DNA from 3 places in the Photobacterium sp. WH77 genome. Region 3 is predicted to be linked to each of the others. Evidence: riboswitches for the same ligand, from Rfam matches in the RefSeq annotation. Region 3 holds a riboswitch; each other region holds the start of a gene.
The links. Region 3 has a riboswitch for thiamine pyrophosphate ahead of thiC (phosphomethylpyrimidine synthase ThiC). Riboswitches for the same ligand answer to the same signal wherever they lie in the genome.

Region 1 (7,924 bases), on a different contig from region 3:
GAGTAACAAGAGCTGTCCTATTGCACTACAGTTGCATTACTGGGTCAGGGCCGTCTGCCACTCGCGAATCCAGCTTTTACGCTCTTTCGCAACTTCATCGGCGGAAAATTCCAACGACTTGGCAGGCAAGGTCAGGCTGCTGAACCCTTCAGGCAGCTCCTGGCCGGTGACCGGATACATCCAGTTGCCCGTTGGAATGTGTGACTGGAAGCCCGGCGTCAGGATGAAGTTAAGAAACTGCTCGGCCAGCTCACTGTTGCGGCTGTTTTTGAGCTTAGCGGCAACTTCCACCTGCATATAGTGGCCTTCGCTGAAGTTGGCGGCTTTGTACTTGTCTTCTTGTTCGGCAATCAGGTGGTAGGCCGGTGATGTGGTGTAAGAGAGCACCAGATCGGCTTCGCCGTTGAGGAACATGCTGTAAGCCTCTGACCAGCCTTTGGTCACAGTCACGGTTTTTTTCGCCAGTTGCTGCCAGGCAGTGGCGGCTTGGTCACCATAGACAGATTTCACCCACAGCATCAGACCCTGTCCCGGCGTTGAGGTGCGGGGATCCTGGTAAATCATCGTCAGATCGTCGCGCTCAACCAGCGCTTTCAGGCTGTCTGGCGGGTTATTCAGTTTCTTGCTGTCATAAATGAAAGCGAAGTAACCGTAATCGAAAGGGACAAAGGTGTCATCTTGCCAGCCGCCCGGAATAGTGACCGCCGCGGTATCCACCTGGTGAGTGGTCAGCAGCCCGGTTTTTTTGGCTTCCGTCATCAGGTTGTTATCCAGCCCTAACAGCAGGTCGGCTTTGCTGCTTTTGCCTTCCAGACGGACACGGTTGAGGATGGATACACCATCGTCCAGGGCGACAAACTGCAGATCGCAGCCGCACTCTTTCTCAAACGCGGTTTCGATGGCCGGACCCGGTCCCCAATCCGCGGTAAAAGAGCTGTAGGTGTAAACCGTCAAGGTCGGTTGAGCGGCGGCGGCAGACGTGGCGGCAGCCAGCAGGGGTAAGGTTAACAGTAGGTGTTTCACAAAGCGCTCCTGAGTTCCTGTAAGACAGGGAATTCCGATTTCTTCAAGGCGCGGGGTTGAGTGAGAGGGAAGGTTTCCGGAAAGGCACGAACCGGGGATAAAGGTGTGCTTTCTTGTCTCTCAGTTTTTCTCAATTCCTCCGCCAGCATGATCTGGTTCAGGTTCAATGGGTCCCGTACGCTGTACGATCTCAGCCCTAAGGCTCCCCATGAGAACGGCTCTCATTGTAAACGCGGCCGACACAGGTTGCCAGCCACAATTGCGGCTGGCTGTGATTCCTGAGCTGCAAGTTAAATTGTCAGGCGAGGCTATTTGATCTCATTGAGCCGCCAGTCGTAATCGTAACTGGGCGATACCAGCGTCACCGGCCGGTTGAGGTAAGTGTTCAGATGCTTTTGCAGTTCAGCCAGAGTACCGAAATCACTCTGATACCAGTCATAAATTGACGACAGACGGACACTCTGGCCGCGCACATCAACCCCTTTTTCGCTGTTGATAAAGCGCTTGGCAGCTTCATCCAGCTGCTCGTTCAGCTTATCGGCCTGCATGACCTCAGGGAGCAGATCCGGGCAGCCCAAGCTGGCACAGTTCACCACATAGTGAATACGCTCGTCCTGCCAGATAGGGCGCAGGATCCTGTGTTCAATATCATTGAGCGACAGTTTTTGTCCGCGGATAGTGATCAGTTTTTCATCCCAGGGGCCGAAGTTGAATATGCCGCCGAGTTTGGTGATCGAGCTGACCGGATAGTTGTCCAGAATCACTCTGACGGTCAGAGCGTTATACAAATTTACCCAGTAGGCAAATTGTTCATTGCGGTTGTAGCGGCGCGGATCCAGCGCGGTGAGTTCACTCAGATAGCGTGCCAGAGCCGCTTTATCCTGCTGGCTGACAGCGGCATAACGAAAGCGGGTCTGTTTGGGGGCGACCAGCAGATAGTCGTTGAGCAGGCCCTGCCAGAGAGTGTGGTCAATTTTTGCGGTATTGCTGGGGTTGCTGGCTTGCCACAAAGGCCAGAGATCGGCTTTGGGGGCGGCCAGTGCCGCTGAAGACAGGCTGAGCAATGTCATCAGGAGCAAGACGGTCAGGGTTTGGCGTAGCGGATACATGTGAACACCTCTGTAAAAAGATTGATATTCAACAGACCGAAGCAAGGGGGTGTTTCTTTCCGGTGCAGGCGCTTAACAAAACACCCTGCCGGAGCAGGGTGTCTGAGCCAGTCAGCAATGACAGTATAGATCAGGCCAGAAAGGCCGGGATCTTACTTTCATATTCAGCGATTTTATCTTCGTGCTGCAGGGTCAGGCCGATGTTGTCCAGACCGTTCAGCAGGCAGTGGCGGCGGAACTCGTCAATCTCGAAGCTGTAGGACTTGCCGTTGGCGCTGACCGTCATGCTTACCAGATCTACTGTCACTTCGGCGCTCTGGTTGGCGTCGACAAACAGGAAGATCTCATCAACTTCGGCATCTGTCAGGCGCACAGGTACCATCTGATTGTTGATCGCGTTGCCATAGAAAATATCGGCAAAGCTCGGCGCAATGATGATGTTGATACCGTAGTCAGCCAGCGCCCAGGGCGCGTGCTCGCGTGATGAACCACAGCCGAAGTTTTCACGGGCCAGCAGGATACTGGCACCCTGATAGCGCGGGTGGTTCAGAACGAACTCAGGATTAGGCTGTTCGCCGGCGTCATCAAGAAAGCGCCAGTCGTGAAACAGGTGCTTACCGAAACCGGTACGGTTTACTTTCTGCAAAAACTGCTTTGGAATGATGGCGTCAGTGTCGACGTTCGCGGCATCCAGCGGCACCACCAGTCCTGTATGTTGTTTGATTCCTGCCATGGTTGTTCCCTCTTAAATTAGGCGGTGGCGACGGTGGCTTTGTCCAGCTCGCGGATGTCGACGAAGTGGCCGGCACAGGCAGCGGCGGCGGCCATCGCCGGGCTGACCAGATGGGTGCGGCCATCGCGGCCCTGACGGCCTTCAAAGTTACGGTTACTGGTCGAAGCGCAGCGCTCACCCGGACCTAAGCGGTCGTTGTTCATCGCCAGACACATAGAGCAGCCAGGCAGTCGCCATTCAAAACCGGCTTCGATGAAGATCTTGTCCAGTCCTTCCTGCTCGGCCTGCGCTTTGACCTGCTCAGAACCGGGAACCACCAGCGCCTGAACATTAGGAGCCACTTTGCGGCCTTTGGCGACAGCGGCGGCCGCTCGCATATCTTCAATACGTGAGTTGGTGCAAGAACCGATGAAGACTTTATCAATCGGGAAATCCGCCAGTTTTTTACCCGCTTCCAGACCCATGTAAGCCAGTGCTTTGGCGGCAGAAGAGCGCTCAACGGCATCGCTGAAGCTGTCTGGTGCCGGAATCGGCTCATCAATGGCAATTACCTGACCCGGGTTGGTGCCCCAGGTGACCTGTGGTTTGATGTCTTTGGCATCCAGGGTCACCACATGGTCGAACTGTGCATCGGGATCGGATTTCATTGTCTGCCAGTATGCAACGGCAGCTTCAAAGTCGGCGCCGGTCGGGGCAAAGTTACGGCCCTGGATGTAATCAAAGGTGGTCTGATCCGGTGCGATCAGGCCCGCTTTGGCACCCAGCTCAATCGCCATGTTACAGACCGTCATCCGGCCTTCCATGCTCAGATCCGTGATAGCTTCGCCACAGAATTCCACTACATAGCCGGTACCGCCGGCGGCTGTGGTTTTGCCGATGATCGCCAGAATGATGTCTTTGGCTGTGATGCCAGGGGCCACTTTGCCTCTGACTTCAATTTTCATGGTTTTGGCGCGGGCTTGTTTCAGGGTCTGGGTGGCCAGAACGTGCTCAACCTCAGACGTACCGATACCGAAGGCCAGCGCGCCGAACGCCCCATGGGTGGCGGTGTGGGAATCGCCACACACGATAGTCATGCCCGGCAGGGTAATACCCAGCTCAGGCCCCATGACATGGACTATGCCCTGATATTTATGGTTCAGATCATACAGGGTGACGCCAAAATCTTTACAGTTCTTAGCCAGGGTTTCCATCTGGATACGGGCCATCTCACCCGATGCATTGATGTCTTTGGTCTGCGTCGAGACGTTGTGGTCCATAGTGGCGAAGGTCTTGCCGGTCTGGCGAACCTGACGGCCTTTTTCACGCAAACCGTCAAAGGCCTGCGGCGAAGTGACTTCGTGCACCAGGTGGCGGTCGATATACAGGATCGGGTTTTCACCTTCGGCGGCCACCACGACGTGGGCATCATAGACTTTTTCGTACAGCGTTTTGGCTGTGTGTGTTGTGTTTGACATTGCTCGTTTGCTCCTCGTCGTTCGGCTTACGCCTGGCGGATGTAGGCGGCGATTTTATCGCCCATGGCGTCGGTAGACAGGGCTGGGCGGCTGCCGGCCAGATCGGCGGTCAGCTCACCGGCTTCCAGTGCCTGGGAGACGGCTTGCTCAATGGCGCGTGCCGCTTCTTCTTGTTCCAGACTGTAGCGCAGCATCAGGGCCGCCGACAGGATTTGTGCCACCGGGTTGGCGATGTTTTTACCGGCGATATCCGGCGCTGAACCGCCTGCCGGCTCATACATGCCGAACTTGTCCTGGTTCAGGCTGGCCGAAGGCAGCATGCCCATAGAGCCGGTGATCATGGCGCATTCGTCGGAAATAATGTCACCGAAGATGTTGGAACACAGCATGACGTCAAACTGCGACGGATCTTTGATCAGCTGCATGGTGGCGTTGTCTATATACATGTGGCTCAGTTCGACATCCGGGTAATCTTTGGCGATCCCTTCCACCACTTCGCGCCACAGGATAGAGCTTTGCAGCACGTTGGCTTTGTCGATGGAGCAGACTTTCTTGCGGCGCAGACGGGCAGATTCAAAGGCGATACGGGCGATACGCTCGATTTCATAGCGATGATAGATCTCGGTATCATAGGCCTTTTCCATCGCGCCTTCCCCTTCGCGGCCTTTTGGCTGACCGAAGTAGATGCCGCCGGTCAGCTCACGCACCACTACTATGTCAAAACCACGCTCGGAGATGTCGGCACGCAATGGAGAAAAGGCTTCCAGACCATTGTGGATCTGCGCTGGTCGCAGGTTACAGAACAGCTGAAAGTGTTTACGCAACGGCAACAGCGCACCGCGTTCCGGTTGTTCATTGGCGGGCAGGTGTTCCCATTTCGGGCCGCCCACCGAGCCGAACAGCACTGCATCGGCAGCTTCACAGCCTTTCAGAGTGTGGTCCGGTAACGGCGAGCCGTGATTGTCGATGGCAATACCACCCACATCATATTCTTCACGGTCTAGGGTGAAGCCAAAACGGGCTTCAATGGCGTCCAGCACTTTGTGTGCCTGACGCATGACTTCCGGACCAATCCCGTCGCCGGATAACACGGTAATTTTATAGCGTTGACCTGCCATGGTTATACTGTCTCCATTTTTGTTTTCTGTTTAATTTCTGCAATTTGCTCGGCGCGGTGAATGCTGTTGATCACATGCAGCAGAGCCTGTCCGGATGCTTCAACAATGTCGGTTGCCAGACCGGTACCGTGGTATTTACGGCCTTTGTAATTGGCAATGATATCCGCCTGACCCAGGCCGTCTTCCCCTTCGCCTTTGGCGGTCAGGTCAAACTTATCCAGGGCGATCTCATAGCCGGTTAAGCGGTAGATACACTGGTACAGCGCATCCACCGGACCATTACCGACTGCCGCTTCACATTTTTCTTCGTCACCGCACTGCAGCTTAATGCTGGTGGTGGCCATGACGCTGCCCGATTGCACGCTCAGGTAGTTCAGCTTGAAGTAATCGTCTTCCTCGCGCATGTTGGCGAAGTACATCAGAGCTTCCAGATCGTAATCGAACACCTGGCCTTTGCGGTCGGCCAGCTTCAGGAAGTCGGCGTACAGGGTGTCCAGGTTGTACTCGTTATCGTTGTAACCCATGCTGTCCATGTGGCTCTTGACGGCCGCGCGGCCGGATCGGCTGGTCAGGTTCAGCGCCTGGTTCTTCAGGCCGATTGATTCCGGTGTCATGATCTCGTACGTGTTCTTGTTCTTCAGTACGCCGTCCTGGTGGATACCCGACGAGTGGCTGAAGGCATTGGCACCGACAATGGCTTTATTGGACTGAATCGGCATGTTGCACAGCTGGCTGACCATCTTGCTGGTGCGGGAAATTTCTTCGTGTTTGATATTGGTGCTGACACCCAGCAGCTCGGCGCGGGTTTTGATGATCATGGCGATCTCTTCCAGCGCACAGTTGCCGGCACGTTCGCCAATCCCGTTAATCGTTCCCTCCACCTGGCGGGCACCGGCCTGAATGGCGGCCATGGAGTTGGCGACCGACATGCCCAAATCATCGTGGCAGTGCACCGAAATGACTGCTTTGTCTATGTTTGGCACCCGGTTAAACAGCTGACTGATAATGCCGCCAAATTCGCTGGGCAGGGTGTAGCCTACGGTATCGGGGATGTTAACTGTGGTCGCACCGGCCTTGATGGCGGCTTCGACCATGCGGCACAGATTATCTATCGGGGTACGGCCGGCATCTTCGCAGGAAAACTCCACATCGTCCGTGTACTTGCGGGCACGGGTAACGGCAGCCACCGCCATGTCGATAACATCATCGTAGCTGCGGCGCAGTTTGTCCTGAACATGGATGGTGGAGGTGGAGATGAAAGTGTGGATTCGGAAGGCTTCGGCAACTTTTAACGATTCGGCAGCGACATCAATGTCGTTCGCCACGGCACGGGACAAGGCACAGACGCGGCTGTTCTTGATGTGCCTGGCGATGGTCTGCACCGACTCAAAATCGCCCGGCGAGGACACCGGGAAGCCAGCTTCAATGATATCTACACCCAGACGCTCCAGTGCGTAGGCAATCTGCAGCTTCTCTTTCACGGTTAAGCTCGCGGACAGGGCCTGTTCGCCGTCGCGCAAGGTGGTGTCGAATATAATGACCTGATCGTTCATGATTGCTTCCTTTTTAGTTGGCCTGCCTGTCTATGATGGCTGGGTCGCGTCCTGTACGCCGGGCCTTTATACGAAAAACCCGCGCTTGGGCGCGGGTTAATCTGAATTTTTAGCGGTGAATTTCACCCATCAGCTACCCACGCGACTGGTCACGAGAAGGAGTAGGCTGAGGAGAAGGGTGAATTGTGTTTGCATTGTTTTTTTGATCCGCTGTGTTGTTGACCAAAGGAATATCAAATTGTACAGACTAGCGTCAAGCGATAATTGTATCTTTATGCATTTTCGATAGGAGAGCGGAGGCGTCTGACTCCTTTTGGCGATAGCGCAACAGTGGCCGGCACCATCCGGTAGCGCAAAGACGGCGATTGTCATTATCCCTCCTCGAAATCGTCACCCGCATGTCATATCTGCTTCTTAATCTGGCTGCACAGGTTAAGAGGAGAATAGTGCTATGGCAGTGACTGTATTGGTACCTATCCAGCGCTTTGATTACGCCTTTTCCAGTTTATGTCTGTGTCACCGCTTTAATCAGCCGGTGGCGACACTGAGCCGGATGGTCTCCCGTTCCGGGGACGGGCCTTTATACTTACTGTTCGGCTTGCTGGCCTGGGTATTTGACCGGCAACAGGGCGGGCAGGTATTAGGCTTGGGATTACTGGCATTTCTGTTGGAATTGCCTGTCTACCTGCTGTTGAAAAACACCTTCAAACGAGATCGTCCGGCGCAGCTACCCAGTTTTATTCAACCTTCTGACAAATACAGCCTGCCATCCGGACACACCGCCGCTGCTTTTCTGATGGCGTCGTTAATTTCTACCTTTTACCCGGCAGCAGCCTGGCTGGTCTGGCCCTGGGCGATACTGATCGGATTCTCCCGTGTGCTGCTGGGTGTGCATTTCATTACCGACATTGTGGCGGGCGCTTTGCTGGGC
Region 2 (7,924 bases), on a different contig from region 3:
TAGCACAACATTGTTCTGCTGACGCAGAAAGGTGATTGTCGCCACTATAGCCACAACGAAAGTGGATACTTTGATCCCCCCGCCTGTTGATGTCGACCCGGCGCCAATCAACATCAAGGCCATCATGACCAAAAGTGCTGGTTGCGAAAAGTGCGAGATGTCCACAGAGTTAAATCCGGCTGTTCTGGCGGTTGCTGACTGGAAGAATGCATTCATCCACTGCAAACCGGTTGGTAAGTGACCCAGTGTGGCGGGATTATTCTTTTCAAGTAGCCAGAACAACATTGTACCGGACAAAAGCAGAGTCGGGGTCGCAACCAGCATGAGTTTAGAATGCAAACGCAGTTTGTGATGTCGTGTTTTTGACCACCTGAACAAGTCAGCAACCACAGTGAAACCCAGGCCACCACAGATAAACAGCAGAGAGACAGTCATCAGAAGCAGGGTATCGTTCTGATACCTTGTCATGCTGTCAGGAAACAGTGAAAAGCCGGCATTGTTAAACGCAGAAATGGCATGAAATACAGCAGTAAAAAGCCCTTCGGACCAACCAAATTCAGGCACCCATCTGATAGCCAGAATGAGGGTTCCTACCGTTTCAGCAACTAACGTAAAAAGTATGATGAGGATGACCAGACGACGAATATTGATCGAGCTTTCTTGTCCTAAAGCGCCTTTAGTGACAGCTTGCTGTTTGAGACTGAGTCGCGCGCCGAACAGGTAAAGCAACACGGCTGACAAGGTCATCTGTCCCAGTCCCCCGATCTGCATCAGAATCATCAGCAGCACTTTTCCACTGTGCGTGAAATGCGTACCGGTATCGACAACGCCTAACCCTGTGACACTGATGGCTGACGTTGCGGTAAACAGCGCATCGACAAAACTTAATCCTGTCTGAGAAAAGAGGGGTAATGTCAGCAATACCGAGGCAGGCAGCAGGATTGAAAGAAAGCTGACAATAATTATTCTAGGTTCAGACCAGGGTGATTGCTTATGCGGTGTTTTAAGGTGAAATATCCCGCCTTTGCCAGCAAAGCCCTTCATATGCGCTTAAACAATTCGCTGAGTTCTGATTCAGGACCAGCGATGATCAGAATATCGCCGATTTCCATTCTGGTGTCTTTCTCAGGCTGAGGGCGAAGTTCTGGTCCTCGTTTTAATGCCAAAAGGTGAGTGTGTTGTCCCTGGCAGCAGGGGTGGGAAGAAAGCGGATGCCCCATCATAGTGGTTAGCACCACAACTTCGGCAATGGCCAGTCCGCTGCCCAGTTCGAGGTAATGGAAAATACGGGTATCAAGCATTATACGGGCAATGCGTTGCCCCATTTCTGTTTCCGGCATAACGACACGGTCTGCGCCAATCTTATGCAGAATTTTTGCGTGATACCTGTCTTTCGCTTTGACCCAAACCAGCTTAACGCCAGATTCTTTCAAAATCAGAGTCGTCAGAATACTGGCGTTAACGTTATCTCCAATCGCCACCATAGCGATATCGTAATCATCCAGTTTGAGCTCAGAAACTGTATCTTCATTAGAGCAATCGGCGACGATAGCTTGAGTGACATGATCAGCGGCTTTACGCACGAGATCTTCATTAATGTCGATAGCCAGAACTTCAGCACCTTGCTGATTGAGTTCATAGCAAAGCGCCATACCAAACCGGCCTAGTCCGATGACTGCGACTTGCTTACTTTCTGCTGCCATGCTGCTGCCCTGCAAATAGTGTGTTCACGGAAACAAAGCATGTATACAAGATAGGCCAGATCTGTGAATCCAGCCGTCTTGTAATCTGAATTTAAAAGAGAAATTGTCGTGAAACCGAATATCCTTCACACGAGTGCATGAAAAAGGGATCGATACCAATCCCTTCCACAAACTGAGTTAGACGGCGTCCAGACCTTGTTGCCAGAAAGCAATTTCCATCCGGGTGGCCGTTCGGAAAATGTTGATGAGTTGTTGGCCTCGAGGACTTGACAGTGGTACTGGCTCAAGCAGGTTGTTCAGGTGCCGGATACTGGTTTGCACATCTTGCTGGAAGCTATCGCCACCATATAACTGAATCCAGCTGGCATATGGGTTGTCCTGAATACGGGTGTCTGGATCTTGTATCAGCCTTTCGCCAATCATGGCATAGCCGATCGCGCACGGGGCCAGCGCAGTAAATAAATCAGTAAGATCACCGGCCATACCTGTGTCTAATACATACCGTGTGTAGGCCACTGTTCCTACATCTTCAGCCTCGGCTTCCATGTCAGACTCAGTTAACCCCCACTGCTGGCAATAGGTCACATGGTGATGCATTTCACTGCCGATAAGCGCCTGTAAACTGGGCAGAGGACGGCGCATTTCTTCCAGTGTCGTTGCTTTATAAATGGCAAGGGCATAAGCACGGGCATAATGTTTCAGGAACAGGAAGTCCTGTTTCAAATAATGTAAATAGGCCGCCGAATCTAACGACCCTTGTGCCAGTTGTGCCACGAAGTGGTGGTGAGTGTATGCTTGCCAGTCATCCTGGCAGGCTTGAATTAAATCTTGATATTTCATCTGTTATTCCATCCCTGTCAATAAGTCCGGGTAAAGGCTGAATCAAAAGGCGGGCACAAAGTCTTTTGCTGCCGGTGCATTGTCGATAATTTTGTGTTTATACATAAACGCGGAGAACTGGTTGTAGCGCTCCTGATCCACGGCAGCAGGGCGGAGAGCAAAGCGAGGTAACGTATCGCGCCAGGCCAGTTTGTTTAACTCGTTATTCAGTGTGTCAGGAGAATAGGAAATGAAAGTTTTCCAGGCTTTATCAGGGTGGTTGATGAGATATTGTGTGGCTTTCTCTATGGCGAGATTAAACTTTTTCAGATCTTCTGCGTTGTACTGGTTTTTATTGGCAACCACCACCAGTTCGTCGTAGGGAGGTACACCATGTTCTTCCGGGAAGAAAGATTTGGCTTTATATCCTTCCAGTGCCAGCTGGTTAGATTCAAAATTGCGTAATCCGCCCCATATAGCGTCAACTTTACCGGAGGCGAGCGATGAGGAAAGTGCCCATCCGACGTTAACGATTTTAACGTCAGTGAAGTTGACGCCTGCTGTTTTCAGCATAGTGCCGACGGTTGCCTCTTCATTACCGGCAATGGCGATACCAATCGTTTTCCCTTTCAAATCAGCCATGGTATTGATCTTGTTATTATCAAGTACCATCAAAGTGTTCAGCGGCGTTGCGATTAACGTTGACGCTCTGATTAGCGGCAGCCCTGCAGCCACATCAATCGTCAGGCTGGTTTGGTAAGATATCGCCAAATCCACTTTTCCTGCTGCGACCAGTTTGGCCGGCATGGAAGGGTCTGCGGGTTCCTGAATCTTAATGTTTAAACCTTGCTCTTCAAACAAACCGTTTTTTTGCGCAATAATGATAGGGCCGTGATTCGGGTTGACAAACCAGTCCAGCATTAAGGTCATTTCTTTTGCCTGAGCCTGGCTGGCAAAACTGGCAATGGCGAGCGCAATTGCACTTCGGGCAGGTAAGTTGGTCATTAATTTTTTCCTTATCTAATGCGAAATTTATTGTGACTGGCCATTCTCTGGCAGCCAGGGGATAGCGCGTTTAAGCAGGTAATCTGTCGCAAAATACAGCGACACAGAGAGCCCGGCTAAAATCAGCAAGGCGGCAAACATTTCATCAATCATCATGCGGGCGTTGGCTTGCAGCATCAGGTAGCCGAGTCCTTCGCTGGTGCCAACCCATTCACCGACAACAGCGCCAATGGGGGCAACCACCACGGCAACCCGTATACCCGATGCCAGGGCAGGCAGAGCCGCCGGCAGCCTGATATGCCACAACATTTGCCATGTTGTGGCATTCATTGTTTTCGCGAGATCTAAGTAGCCCTGAGGTGTGTGTCGCAAGCCGTCGTAACAACAAGTTGTAACCGGAAAGAAAATAATAATGGCCGCCATCACCACTTTGGATGCAATGCCATAGCCCAGCCAGAGCATAAGAATAGGGGCGATAGCAAAAACGGGAATGGCCTGACTGGCGATCAGCAGAGGTAACAGCCAGCGTTTAACCGGATTAAAAAGAAGCATCAATAGCGCGCAGACAAGACCAATGCCAAGCCCGAAAGCTAACCCCAGGATAATTTCGCTGATAGTGACACTGGCATGGCTGAGCAGAACATCATGGCGCTGAATTAATTTGCGAAATACGGCGAGCGGTTCAGGAAGAATAAAGCCGGGAAGCTGAAACAGGCTGACAATACCTTGCCAGAAACCGATCAGAAACACAGAGCTGATTGCCAGACGGCTCAGGGAATGATGAAAAAAGGGGCGGATATTCATCATTGCTACAGCAGGTTTCTCTGCGAGTTCTTTAGACATAGCGCTCACCCAGACCGGAAAGTTGCTCGATAATGGCCTGTTGTTTTACAGCCAACTCTGCATTGATTGCTCTCGGCGGTGTGCCTTCGGGAACGGACAAGCGCGTTAACCGGCCCGGTTTGCCTTGCATTAAAAAGAGGTGATGACCCAGCCTTAGTGCTTCCTGAGGGTCATGGGTAATAAGCAGCACAGTACGCTGAGCCAGCAACTCAGCGGCGAGATCCTGGAGTTTATATCTTGTCACGGCGTCCAGGGCGGAAAACGGCTCATCCATTAGAACCAGTGGCTTGTCCTGAATTAAGGTGCGTACAAGCGCGACGCGTTGTCGCATTCCCCCTGACAGTTGTGATGGACGGGCGTGCAGCTTTTCACCTAACCCGACCTGCTGGAGAAGCTGGATTGCACGCTCCTGCACGGCTTCACTGGCTTTACCTTGTTTAAGCCTGAAACTGAAGCAGACATTATCGAGTACATTTAACCAGGGCAGCAGCAGATCCTGTTGCGCCATATAGGCGACGCGATCACTCATACTCCGGGCATCCGATGTGAAGAGTTCGCCCTGCCATGCCACATCTTGAGGTAACAGATCGGCGAGAAGCCGCAGTAGTGTGGTTTTACCGCAGCCACTCCGCCCAAGAATACAATGCCATTCTCCGGCCTGAAGTGTTAAATCCAGCTGACTGAATAAAGGGGCAGTTTGACCTGAAAAAGACAATGTCAGCTGTTTTACCCTGACACCCAGGCAATGAGGCTGAGTGTCAGGTGAGGGCTTCGCTGTATTCATCATTTATTCCTTGACGGATGAAGTGCGTAGAAGTGATGGACTGGCCCATGTCCCTGACCAATGCTGAGCTGATCGGCATGGCACAGTGCTTGGGTTAGGTACTCTTTACCTTTATGGACGGCTTCAGAGAGGGGGCAGCCTTGTGCGAGGTAGGAGGCGATAGCGGCGGATAAAGTGCACCCTGTTCCATGGGTGTTTCGGGTCGCGATGCGCTTGGCTGAGATAGTGACGGTGTCACTGGTTGTGATCAAATAATCGGTACTGAATGAGTCCTGTTCCCAGTGTCCGCCTTTCAGCAATACAGCATTGCTGCTGATGGTTTTGAGCTGCTCGATAAGCAGTTCTTTATCGGTATGCTGCAGGGCTGATGTGTTGATATGCCGGCCTGTCGATCGGGTGAGTGTGACGGCTTCTGGGAGGTTGGGGGTTATCAGAGTGGCTAAAGGTATCAGTTCATTTTTCAGTGTGCTGATAGCGTCTTCTTCCAGTAAAAGATCCCCGCTGGTGGCCACCATGACAGGATCCAGAACGATAAATTCAGGCTGGTACTGGCGAAGTTTGTTTGCGACTGCCCGAATGATGCCAGCATCGCTCAGCATACCTATTTTGACGGCCCGGATGTCGAGATCACTGAAAACGGCATCCAATTGCTGTTCAACGAACGCTGGACTGACAGGAAAGATGCCGGATACACCCAGTGTATTTTGCGCCGTCAGCGCAGTAATGACGGAACAGGCATAGCCACCTGTTGCTGAAATCGCTTTAATGTCTGCCTGAATGCCCGCTCCGCCACCGCTGTCTGAACCGGCAATGGTCAGTGTAATTGGAGTACGTGCAGGATTATCTGACTGAGAAAGTTTGGTTATTGTGGACGTGTTCATCGGCATCCCTTGCTATCAAAATCTTCGCTTGATTACGCAGGGGTGACGAACAGTCGCCGGATTTCACTTCGCGAGCATCCTGGTCAGGATGAGAAGGTGACAGGCAATTCTGCTAGTTCCCTACGCCAGTATTAACTGGATCAGGTTCAACGGGTCCCACAGTGTGGTCTCAGCCTTACGGCTCCCCGACTAACGTATCTCTAAATCTGATGCGATGTGCTGAAGCTATACATTTAAGCACTTTTTCGCGCTGGTCATTCTAACCTTGTTGTTTCTCAGAAAGCAAAAGAATTACACCAATTTGATGACAAGCGAGTTGACCGATGCAAACTCAGCTAAGATTTCGTTGTAGATTATGTATATTGAAATCAGCTATAAAGGAGCAAAGCCAGTGAAAAAGCACCATCAAATCAACTATGTTGAATTTCCAGCCAGTCATATACCCAATACAAAGGCATTTTTTGAGCGCGTTTTTGGCTGGTCATTCATGGATTATGGTGATGAATACGCCGCATTTTCAGAACAGGGGCTGGATGGGGGATTTTATGCCGCGCCATTGTCTTCTCAGGTTGAGAAAGGTGCCGCGCTGATTGTTATTTACAGCGATAATTTAGAAGCCACCGAACAGGCTGTGATCGCTGCGGGTGGGGTGATTGTGAAACCTGTTTTTTCTTTTCCGGGCGGCAGGCGTTTTCACTTCACTGAACCAAGCGGTAATGAACTGGCGGTATGGTCAGAATAAGATTAGAGCCAGATCGTCAGCATTAAAATGAAACAGAGCTCCCGAAGGAGCTCTGTGTGTCGGTTGTATGGCCTTAGTTAACCGTTGTTACCCGGCTGGTTCGCTGACCTGAAACGGTTCTCAGCTGGACACCTGCCGCGACAGCGGGTGGGTTGAGATGGTCGTACGACTGCCAGCTCGTGCCTTGATCTGTAGAGTACTCAATAGTCAGACCCGGGAAAGTCGAATTAGCTTGAAGTACACCATTCTCAATAACACCGCCTGGAACCGGCAGGTTAAACGCGATACCAGCTTGCTCCAGTTTAGGCAGCACTTTCTGACCCAGCAGGTTGGCGAAATGGTTGTAATCGGCGTTGCGTCCGGTTTCATCCAGTGCAATGCCTGCGTTGTCATTAGCTTCCCATGTCGCAGTGTGCCATGCGCGTTCAGCCAAACCCAGCACGCGAGGGAAGATCATTCCTTCAAACTGGTCTTCGGTACGGACTGTTTCGGCCCAGAGCGATCCCTGAAGGCCCAGAACATTCTCAGGCTTGAGCAGCTTTTTCACACCCGCAGAAGCAACCACTTCTGCTTTGGTGATTGGTGCACCGGCGCGAGTGAAGTCAGCATTGGCGAAGACGTCGTCAGGCATGAAACCAAAGGTTTTACGAGTGTCGGTAAAACGTGGTGCCCAGTAGTAGCCGCGCTCGTTTGGATCGGGCTCATACGGGTGGTCAAAGTACAGGTGTGTTGCATGGTTATAGACGACCTTATAGTCGTTATTGGCCAGATTATATGCGCGATCCGCGACACCCCATTCCCAGATATTCTGCCATGCGTTACCCCAAAGCTGGTTGTTTGCCATTTGTGAGCGAGGGTAAACCTGACCATCGTGCATCAGCCCGTCTTCCCAGCCAGCCATATCCAGACCATAGTTGGCAGTTATCACAGAAATACGTTCGACAAAGTAACGGCTCAGATCCGATACGCTGTTGACTCCATCAGTATTATTGGCAATGAAATCCTGACAGGCCGGGGAGTTAATCCATGCTCCTGCAATCTCGTCACCGCCGAAGTGGAACGTTTTGAGTGGCTGAACTCCCTGATGCAGGCTGACGAGGCCGCTAACCACTGCATCAACAAAGTTATAAGACGATTCCATACACAC
Region 3 (7,924 bases):
TCAAACCGTGTTCGATGTCATCAGCCCTTCTCTGCAGGGTGAGGATCTGAGCTGGCTGCAGCAAGCCACGGCACCGCTCAGTCGTTAACACTGAAATCTATTGATCTTCACACTCTCAGCCCGGCCATGTATGCGCTGGGCTTTTTTATCACTGTCAGGCTCACACTTCAGTTAATCAAACACATAAAAGCCAGAACACTAGTAACAACCACCACTATTGATTGTTTTCACAACATAATAATGCCGTTAGCATCCCCGATGAAATTATACTCACTAGAATTCATAAGGTTATGCTATGAAAAAATATGTTCTCTATGCGTTAGGCTGCTTATCTTTTGCCGCCTTCGCCAATACTAATCCGCACCTGGAAAGCTATACCAAATCGGTCAGCCAGACATTAAGCAAAGGCCAGCGTGTCAACTTTACCGTTAACTTTTCCCTGCCGCCTGCTGACCGACGCCATCTGGTCACGCTGGGTTTTGATAACAATCAACCCAGCGCTATGGACTGTACAATCAGTATTTACAATGCCGCCAGCCAGAGACTGCATTATCTCGACTGTCGTCCGGGCTGGGGAGAATTACATTTTGATACGCCAAACGAGTATTATCAGAATGGCTACCGCGCCGTTATTTCCCTCTATAACGCCAACTTCAGTAAGCCGAGCCAGCGCTTCGAAGGTAACTTTCGCTTTAACTTTGGCGAAAGCAGCAGCATAGACAATGATCGCCTGCCTACCTGGTGGAAAAAAACCTATGAGGTTGTCGGGCTGGATGCCTATACCGACTACGATGGTGACGGCTTCACTCTGATGCAGGAATATTTCGGTAACAGTAAACCCAACGATGCCGCCAGCTTCCCGGATCACGATCCGGTGATCGATTTTGATGAGACACTGACCGCAGGCACCTCAATCTATGCCAGTTTTGGCACACCTGTGACCAAATGGCTGGAAATTACGCCCTACAACAATAAAAAAGTGAAGTCACTGGAATTGATCGTAGATACCACAGCCAATGCACGTAATCAGTCTGTCGTGGCCTTCTTCTACAACGAGAACAATGAACGTATTTATCCCAGCTACCTGAAATATCCATCCGGGAATTTGTCTGTCTTTTTTGACCAGCCGGTTGAAGTGCAGAAGTTGAAAGTGGAGCTGACTGCCCGTCATTACTCCTCCAATATCACCGCCCGCTATGACGCCAAAGTCAATGCTGTCTTTACCGAATAAGTAACGTAAAAAATCAGGCTGATATCATTCATCAGCCTGATTTTGTCATCAACACAAACCCGAGTGCCGACTTAGAGCGGCAGTCCGGAATAGGCGTGATGCCAGTCTTTCCACACCACCTCAAAACCGTGCTGTTTCACTGCATCGGCAACATCAGCCACGGCACGCTCATCACTGATAGCAAACTGCTCCAGCTCAGGTTCATCATCGGCATAGCCGCCAGGCTGGGTTTTGGAGCCCGCCGACATACTGGTGATCCCTAGTGGCAACACATTATCGCGAAAATGCGGCGACTCCCGGGTCGACATGGACAACTCGACTTCAGGATTAAACAGCCGGTAGGCACAAATCAGCTGCACCAGCTGGCGGTCGCTCATCACTGACTTCGGCTCCAGCCCCCCCGTGCAGGGGCGCAGGCGCGGAAAGGAAATCGAATAACGGCTCTGCCAGTAAGTGCGTTCGAGATAATCCAGATGACTGGCGGTAAAAAAGCAATCTGTGCGCCACTCCTCCAGGCCAATCAGGGCACCAATGCCGATTTTGTCGATCCCGGCGCGTGCCAGCCGATCCGGCGTTGCCAACCTGTATTCAAAATCCATTTTATTGCCGCGCAGATGATGCTTGGCGTACGTCGGAGCACTGTAAGTTTCCTGATACACCATGACCGCATCCAGCCCCAGGGTTTTCAGCTCAGCATACTCGTGCTGATCCAGCGGCTGGACTTCCATCGACAGATAACTGAAGTGGCGTTTAATCGCCGGCACACATTCGCGGAAATAGGCCATGCCGACCTTGCGCTCGTGCTCACCGGTGACCAACAGCACATTATCGAAGTTTAATGCCTTGATCGCTGCACATTCCCGCTCAATCTCGTCAAGATTTAACGTCCGTCGCTTGATCTTGTTTTCCATGGTAAAACCGCAATAGGTGCAGCTGTTGGCACAGAGGTTCGACAGGTACAAAGGGACATAAAACCCGATTGTCCGGCCAAAACGCTGCCGCGTCAGCGCGGCAGACTGCTGCGCCATCTGCTCGAGATACGGTTCCGCCGCAGGCGAAATCAGTGCTTTGAAATCTTCCAGATCGCGCTTTCGTCTACTGAGTGCCCGCTCGACATCTGCAGCTGTTTTACTGTAGATAGACATCCGGACATCATCCCAGTCCAGCTGCCGCCATACATCCACATAACTCATGGCGTCTCCTTACGCGCTGGCGTCTAAAAACGCAGTTAACGGGCTGGACGCCACGGCATGGCTGACTTTACCGGCCAGGCCGGCTTCGTACGCCATCCGGCCGCTCTCCACTGCCAGTTTAAAGGCCAGCCCCATCGCAACCGGATCCGCCGCTGCCGCAATCGCCGTATTCACCAGCACAGCATCTGCACCGCGTTCCATGGCTTCAGCCGCATGTGAAGGGGCGCCGATCCCGGCATCCACAATCACAGGCACCCGGGCCTGATCGATAATGATGTCGAGAAAATCACGCGATGCCAGTCCTTTATTTGAACCTATCGGTGCGCCAAGAGGCATCACGGCTGCACAGCCCACTTCCTCCAGCCGCTTACACAACACAGGGTCAGCATGGCAGTAGGGCAGCACAATGAAGCCTTGTTTGACGAGCGCTTCGGCTGCCGCCAGCGTTTCAATAGGATCCGGCATCAGGTATTTCGGGTCTGGATGGATTTCCAGCTTCAGCCAGTTTGTTCCCAAAGCTTCACGGGCCAGCTGCGCGGCAAAGATCGCTTCTTTCGCATTCTTGGCCCCCGAGGTATTCGGCAGCAGGTTGACCCCCGCTTCGCGCAGCGGGGAAAGAATGTCGTCATCACGGTTATCAATATCCACCCGTTTCAGTGCCATGGTCACCAGCTCAGAACCGGATGCTAGAATTGACTGTGCCATTATGTCCCGGCCGGCATATTTTCCCGTACCGGTGAAAAGTCGGGATGAAAAGGTTTTATCGGCAATGGTCAGCATGTCAGCCTCCTGCTATGGCTTGAAACAAGGCGATTTCATCGCCGTCATTGAGTCGCTGATCGGCCCAGAACTCGCGGCCCAAAATGGCTTGATTGAGCGCAACGGCCGTCGCATCCAGCGGCATCGCCAGCTGCTCCAGCAGCTGTTGCAGCGAGCTTTGCGCCGCCAGCTGCATGGCTTTGTCGTTCACCAGAACGGTTATCGTGGTCATAAAGATTCCTTACTGCATACAGGACATTGAGGGTTGGCTGGCAAGGTAAACTGCTGCCATTGCAGGCTGAGGCCGTCGAACTGGCGGAACTGGCGGACACAGAGATCACCGCTGTCGGTGATAGCTTTCACCGCCTGCAGCGCCTGAAAGGTTCCCATAATGCCGACGACTGGCCCGGCAATACCTGTCTCACTGCAACTTTGCGGCGCTTGCATTTCCGCTTCAGGAAATAAGCAGTGGTAGCAAGGCCCCTGCTGTGCGCGAAAATCAAAGCTCATCAGTTGCCCCTGCCAGCGTATCGCTGCCGCCGAAATCAGCCGTTTTTCGTGTTCGAAGCAGGCCTGATTAATGGCATGACGACTGGCAAAGTTATCGGTGCAATCCAGCACCACGTCCGCCAGGCTGATTTCCATCGCCAGTTGCAGCTTGGCCAGCCTGGCCGTCACTGCGCGGGCACGGATCAGCGGATTGAGCGCTTTGACCTGCGCCACGGCGGCCTGCGCTTTGCTCTCACCCTGATTATCATCACGGTAGATAATCTGGCGCTGCAGGTTGGAACGCTCGACACGGTCGCCATCGGCAATCACCAGGCTGCCAACCCCCGCCGCCGCCAGATATAAGGCCGCCGGGGCGCCAAGCCCGCCAGCGCCGATAATCAGTACTCTGGCCTGTTGCAGGGCCTGCTGGCCCTGCTCACCGATTTCCGGTAGCTGCACCTGACGCTGATAGCGCAAAAAAGACTCGTCTGTCAGCATGGCTCCCTCACCAGCTTGTCGGCAAATCCCGCCAGTGCCTGCTCGAGATCCGCAGCGGCTGTCACGGCGCGCACTACAGCGACACAGGACACCCCGGTCTGCCAGACATCCGCAACATTGCTGAGATCAATACCGCCAATGGCAACAGTCGGGTAACGGCCGGCCACAGTGTCCAGGTGCTCTTTTAACTGGGCGATCCCCTGCGGCGGGGTTGGCATGTCTTTGGTCGGGGTCGGGAAAATATGGCCGATCGCCACATAGCTGGGTGCCAGGGCCAGACCGCGTTGCAACTCAGCCGCCGTTCGGGTCGATACCCCCAGACGGATATTCGCCTGACGCAACGCATCGAGATCCGCGATAGCCAGATCTTCCTGTCCCAGATGCACACCATAAGCACCGTGCCTGAGCGCCAGCTGCCAGTAGTCGTTAATAAACACCTGGGCGTTGTGCTCCCGGCCCAGACGAATCGCTTCAATAATCTGCGCTTCCAGCTCAGGATGGGCCGGATCTTTGATCCGCAGCTGAACGGATTTCACCCCCAGCGGCAGCAACCTGGCAATCCAGCGGACATCATCAACCACAGGATAGAGCGGCCCGATGCCGCCCTCCATCACAGGAAATGACTGTTGCATCACACCACTCATGCCTGTTCTTCCTCGTGAGTTTTAGCCTTGTGGTAGAGCTCGCTGCCCTTGTCACGAAATTCCTCCGCTTTCTGGCGCATACCTTCCAGCGGATCATCGAGCATGTGAATCACCTGGGCATCTTCTTGCGCTTTAGCGTAGTCCCGCACTTCCTGGGAGATCTTCATGGAACAGAATTTCGGTCCGCACATAGAGCAGAAGTGGGCCACTTTGCCCGATTCCTGCGGCAAGGTTTCATCATGGAAAGCGCGCGCGGTATCCGGGTCCAGCCCCAGATTGAACTGATCTTCCCAGCGGAATTCGAAACGGGCTTTAGACAGGGCATTATCACGCACCTGTGCGCCAGGATGGCCTTTGGCTAAATCAGCGGCGTGGGCACACAGCTTGTAGGTGATCAGACCGGTTTTGACATCGTCTTTGTTCGGCAGACCTAAATGCTCTTTCGGCGTGACATAGCACAGCATGGCGCAGCCAAACCAGCCAATCATCGCCGCGCCTATACCTGAGGTAATGTGATCATAGCCCGGAGCAATGTCGGTGGTCAGCGGGCCTAAGGTATAAAAAGGGGCTTCATGGCAGTGCTTGAGCTGCTCATCCATGTTCTCTTTGATCAGGTGCATCGGGACATGTCCCGGGCCTTCAATCATCACCTGGACATCGTACTCCCAGGCTACCTTGGTCAGTTCACCTAAAGTCCGCAGCTCACTGAACTGGGCTTCATCATTGGCATCAGCGACCGAGCCGGGACGCAACCCGTCACCCAGCGACAGGGAAATATCGTATTGGGCACAGATCTCGCAAATCTCGCGGAAATGCTCATAGAGAAAGCTTTCTTTGTGGTGCGCCAGGCACCATTTCGCCATGATAGAACCACCGCGGGAAACAATCCCGGTTACCCGCTTGGCGGTCATAGGGACAAAGCGCAGCAGCACACCGGCGTGGATGGTAAAATAGTCGACGCCCTGCTCGGCTTGCTCCAGCAAGGTGTCGCGGAAGACTTCCCAGGTCAGGTTCTCGGCAACACCGTTCACCTTCTCCAGCGCCTGATACATAGGGACAGTCCCGATGGGCACCGGGCTGTTGCGGATGATCCATTCGCGGGTTTCATGAATATTTCGGCCCGTCGACAAATCCATCACGGTATCGCCGCCCCAGCGGGTCGACCACACCAGTTTTTCCACTTCTTCTTCAATTGAAGAGCTCACGGCCGAGTTACCAATATTGGCATTCACTTTCACCAGGAAGTTGCGGCCAATGATCATCGGCTCGGATTCCGGGTGGTTGATGTTCGACGGAATAATCGCGCGGCCTTCAGCCACTTCCCTGCGCACAAACTCGGCTGTGATGTCTTTGGGCAGATTGGCACCGAAGCTGTGTCCCGGGTGCTGCTGGTTTAGCACCTCATCACGGTATTGAGCGCGGCCCATGTTTTCCCGGATCGCGATATATTCCATTTCCGGGGTGATAATGCCCTGCCGGGCATAGTGCATCTGAGTCACACACTGGCCAGCTTGAGCACGGCGTACACGGGCTCGGTGAGCAAAACGTAGATCTTCAAGTGTATCGTCGGCCAGACGCTCTTTGGTATAGGCAGAGCTCAGTTCATCAAGCAGTTCGGTATCGCCGCGCTCCTCGATCCAGCTTTCACGCAGTTTTGGCAACCCGTTATAGATATCAATAGATTGGTCAGGATCGGTATAAAAGCCTGAAGTGTCATAAACTCGAATCGGTTCATTAGGCTCAAAGATAGGGTTGTTCTTATCGCCACCGACCAGGGAATCGGCCTGAGCGATTTCACGCATACCAACACGGATATCATCCCGGCTGCCGGTGACATAGACTTTCCGTGAATTAGGGTAGGCTTGGGTGGTGAGTGAATCAATGAATTGTTTCGCTTCCAGTCTCGCTTGTTTGCGACTCGACATAGCAATTTCCTTTTTCAAAGTTAGGGAAGTTGCTTGACGGATGGGCGCGTAAACAAGAGGCGGACACATGTAGGGCGTGTCGCATCGTCTGATACAGCAGCAGTACAAATATGGTACAGCTAGGCAGATGATTTACTCTTGTTCCCTTCGCAGATACTAATCTGATCAGGTTCAACGGATCCCGCAATGCGGTCTCAGCCAGTTGGCACTCCGACAAGTTTCAGTCAAAGAGTATAAGGAAGCATCACCCTCTCAGCAAGTCGTCTTTTTCATCCCCACATCACTACAGCGTTTTCTGCTGGCAGATCAGCACATCACACTTCAGGTGTTGCGCCAGTTCATAACGTAAATCACCCAGCCAATGTATTCCGGGTTTGTAGTTACCCGTGATCACTAAATCGACTTTGATCGTCTTCCCCAGCGCAATCAGATGTTTGGCAACATCACCATCGGCCAGATGGATAGCCGCAATCGGATGCGGTGAGTGTTTTGCCAGAGCGGACAACTGAGCCATTCTTTTCAACTCCTGCTCGTTATGCGCCTCGTCGAGTTGTAAATCGATATCCAGAAAGCTGACATTCCCTACACCAGGTTCTACATATGCCAGATGCAGATCCGCATTGTTTTGCTCTGCAATCACGCCTGCTTTTGCAACCAACTGTTTTACATTCAAATCATCAGGGTTGATTGCCAGTAAAATGGTATGGTACATACCCATAATCACCTCTACTCCTGCTAGGATTAGTGCACAATGTAAACCTTCACGTGAAAAAGCAAGTCACTCTGTGGCAGCAGGATTTACTCATGCCTTTTTCACAATAGCATGTAATAACTTTGTCACCATCAGGGCTTTCTATGAACCAACTGATTATTCTGGGCTATGTTGCTATGGGCGGGGCGCTCGGGGCCTGTTCACGCTACCTGATTGCCGAACTCTCTGTGATTTTATTAGGCAAGGGATTTCCGTACGGGACACTGGCCGTCAACATCACAGGCTCTTTGATTATGGGTATGCTGAGCTCAGCACTTAACCAGGGCATGATAGAAGCTACACCTTGGCGCCCATTGATTGGCATCGGTATGCTGGGTGCTTTAACAACTTTTTCCACATTTTCGATGGATAACCTGATACTGCTCCAGCAAGGCGCCTATATCAAAGCTGGCTTAAATATTATGCTGAACTTA

Region 1: linked by a shared signal. The riboswitch ahead of thiB (thiamine ABC transporter substrate binding subunit) and the one ahead of thiC (phosphomethylpyrimidine synthase ThiC) in region 3 are both predicted to bind thiamine pyrophosphate.
Region 2: linked by a shared signal. The riboswitch ahead of thiD (bifunctional hydroxymethylpyrimidine kinase/phosphomethylpyrimidine kinase) and the one ahead of thiC (phosphomethylpyrimidine synthase ThiC) in region 3 are both predicted to bind thiamine pyrophosphate.

What each region holds. Positions count from the first base shown of each region.
Region 1 covers NZ_JAKLTE010000001.1:47,407-55,330, forward strand. Annotated here, with positions in the region: gene thiP (thiamine/thiamine pyrophosphate ABC transporter permease ThiP) at 1-9, opposite strand, end outside; gene thiB (thiamine ABC transporter substrate binding subunit) at 37-1,023, opposite strand; TPP riboswitch at 1,140-1,242, opposite strand; gene L6J37_RS00235 (DUF547 domain-containing protein) at 1,332-2,111, opposite strand; gene leuD (3-isopropylmalate dehydratase small subunit) at 2,263-2,865, opposite strand; gene leuC (3-isopropylmalate dehydratase large subunit) at 2,883-4,322, opposite strand; gene leuB (3-isopropylmalate dehydrogenase) at 4,349-5,440, opposite strand; gene leuA (2-isopropylmalate synthase) at 5,443-6,993, opposite strand; gene L6J37_RS00260 (phosphatase PAP2 family protein) at 7,445-7,924, shown strand, end outside.
Region 2 covers NZ_JAKLTE010000018.1:44,381-52,304, reverse strand. Annotated here, with positions in the region: gene L6J37_RS16465 (TrkH family potassium uptake protein) at 1-1,044, opposite strand, end outside; gene L6J37_RS16460 (potassium channel family protein) at 1,041-1,703, opposite strand; gene tenA (thiaminase II) at 1,881-2,543, opposite strand; gene L6J37_RS16450 (ABC transporter substrate-binding protein) at 2,586-3,527, opposite strand; partial or broken gene L6J37_RS16445 (ABC transporter permease) at 3,555-4,301, opposite strand; gene L6J37_RS16440 (ABC transporter ATP-binding protein) at 4,363-5,154, opposite strand; gene thiD (bifunctional hydroxymethylpyrimidine kinase/phosphomethylpyrimidine kinase) at 5,154-6,035, opposite strand; TPP riboswitch at 6,136-6,233, opposite strand; gene L6J37_RS16430 (VOC family protein) at 6,427-6,777, shown strand; gene L6J37_RS16425 (family 20 glycosylhydrolase) at 6,851-7,924, opposite strand, start outside.
Region 3 covers NZ_JAKLTE010000016.1:93,960-101,883, forward strand. Annotated here, with positions in the region: gene L6J37_RS15730 (aminopeptidase P family protein) at 1-88, shown strand, start outside; gene L6J37_RS15735 (hypothetical protein) at 296-1,231, shown strand; gene thiH (2-iminoacetate synthase ThiH) at 1,303-2,424, opposite strand; gene L6J37_RS15745 (thiazole synthase) at 2,434-3,204, opposite strand; gene thiS (sulfur carrier protein ThiS) at 3,206-3,415, opposite strand; gene L6J37_RS15755 (HesA/MoeB/ThiF family protein) at 3,412-4,170, opposite strand; gene thiE (thiamine phosphate synthase) at 4,164-4,814, opposite strand; gene thiC (phosphomethylpyrimidine synthase ThiC) at 4,811-6,739, opposite strand; TPP riboswitch at 6,865-6,962, opposite strand; gene L6J37_RS15770 (universal stress protein) at 7,023-7,451, opposite strand; gene crcB (fluoride efflux transporter CrcB) at 7,595-7,924, shown strand, end outside.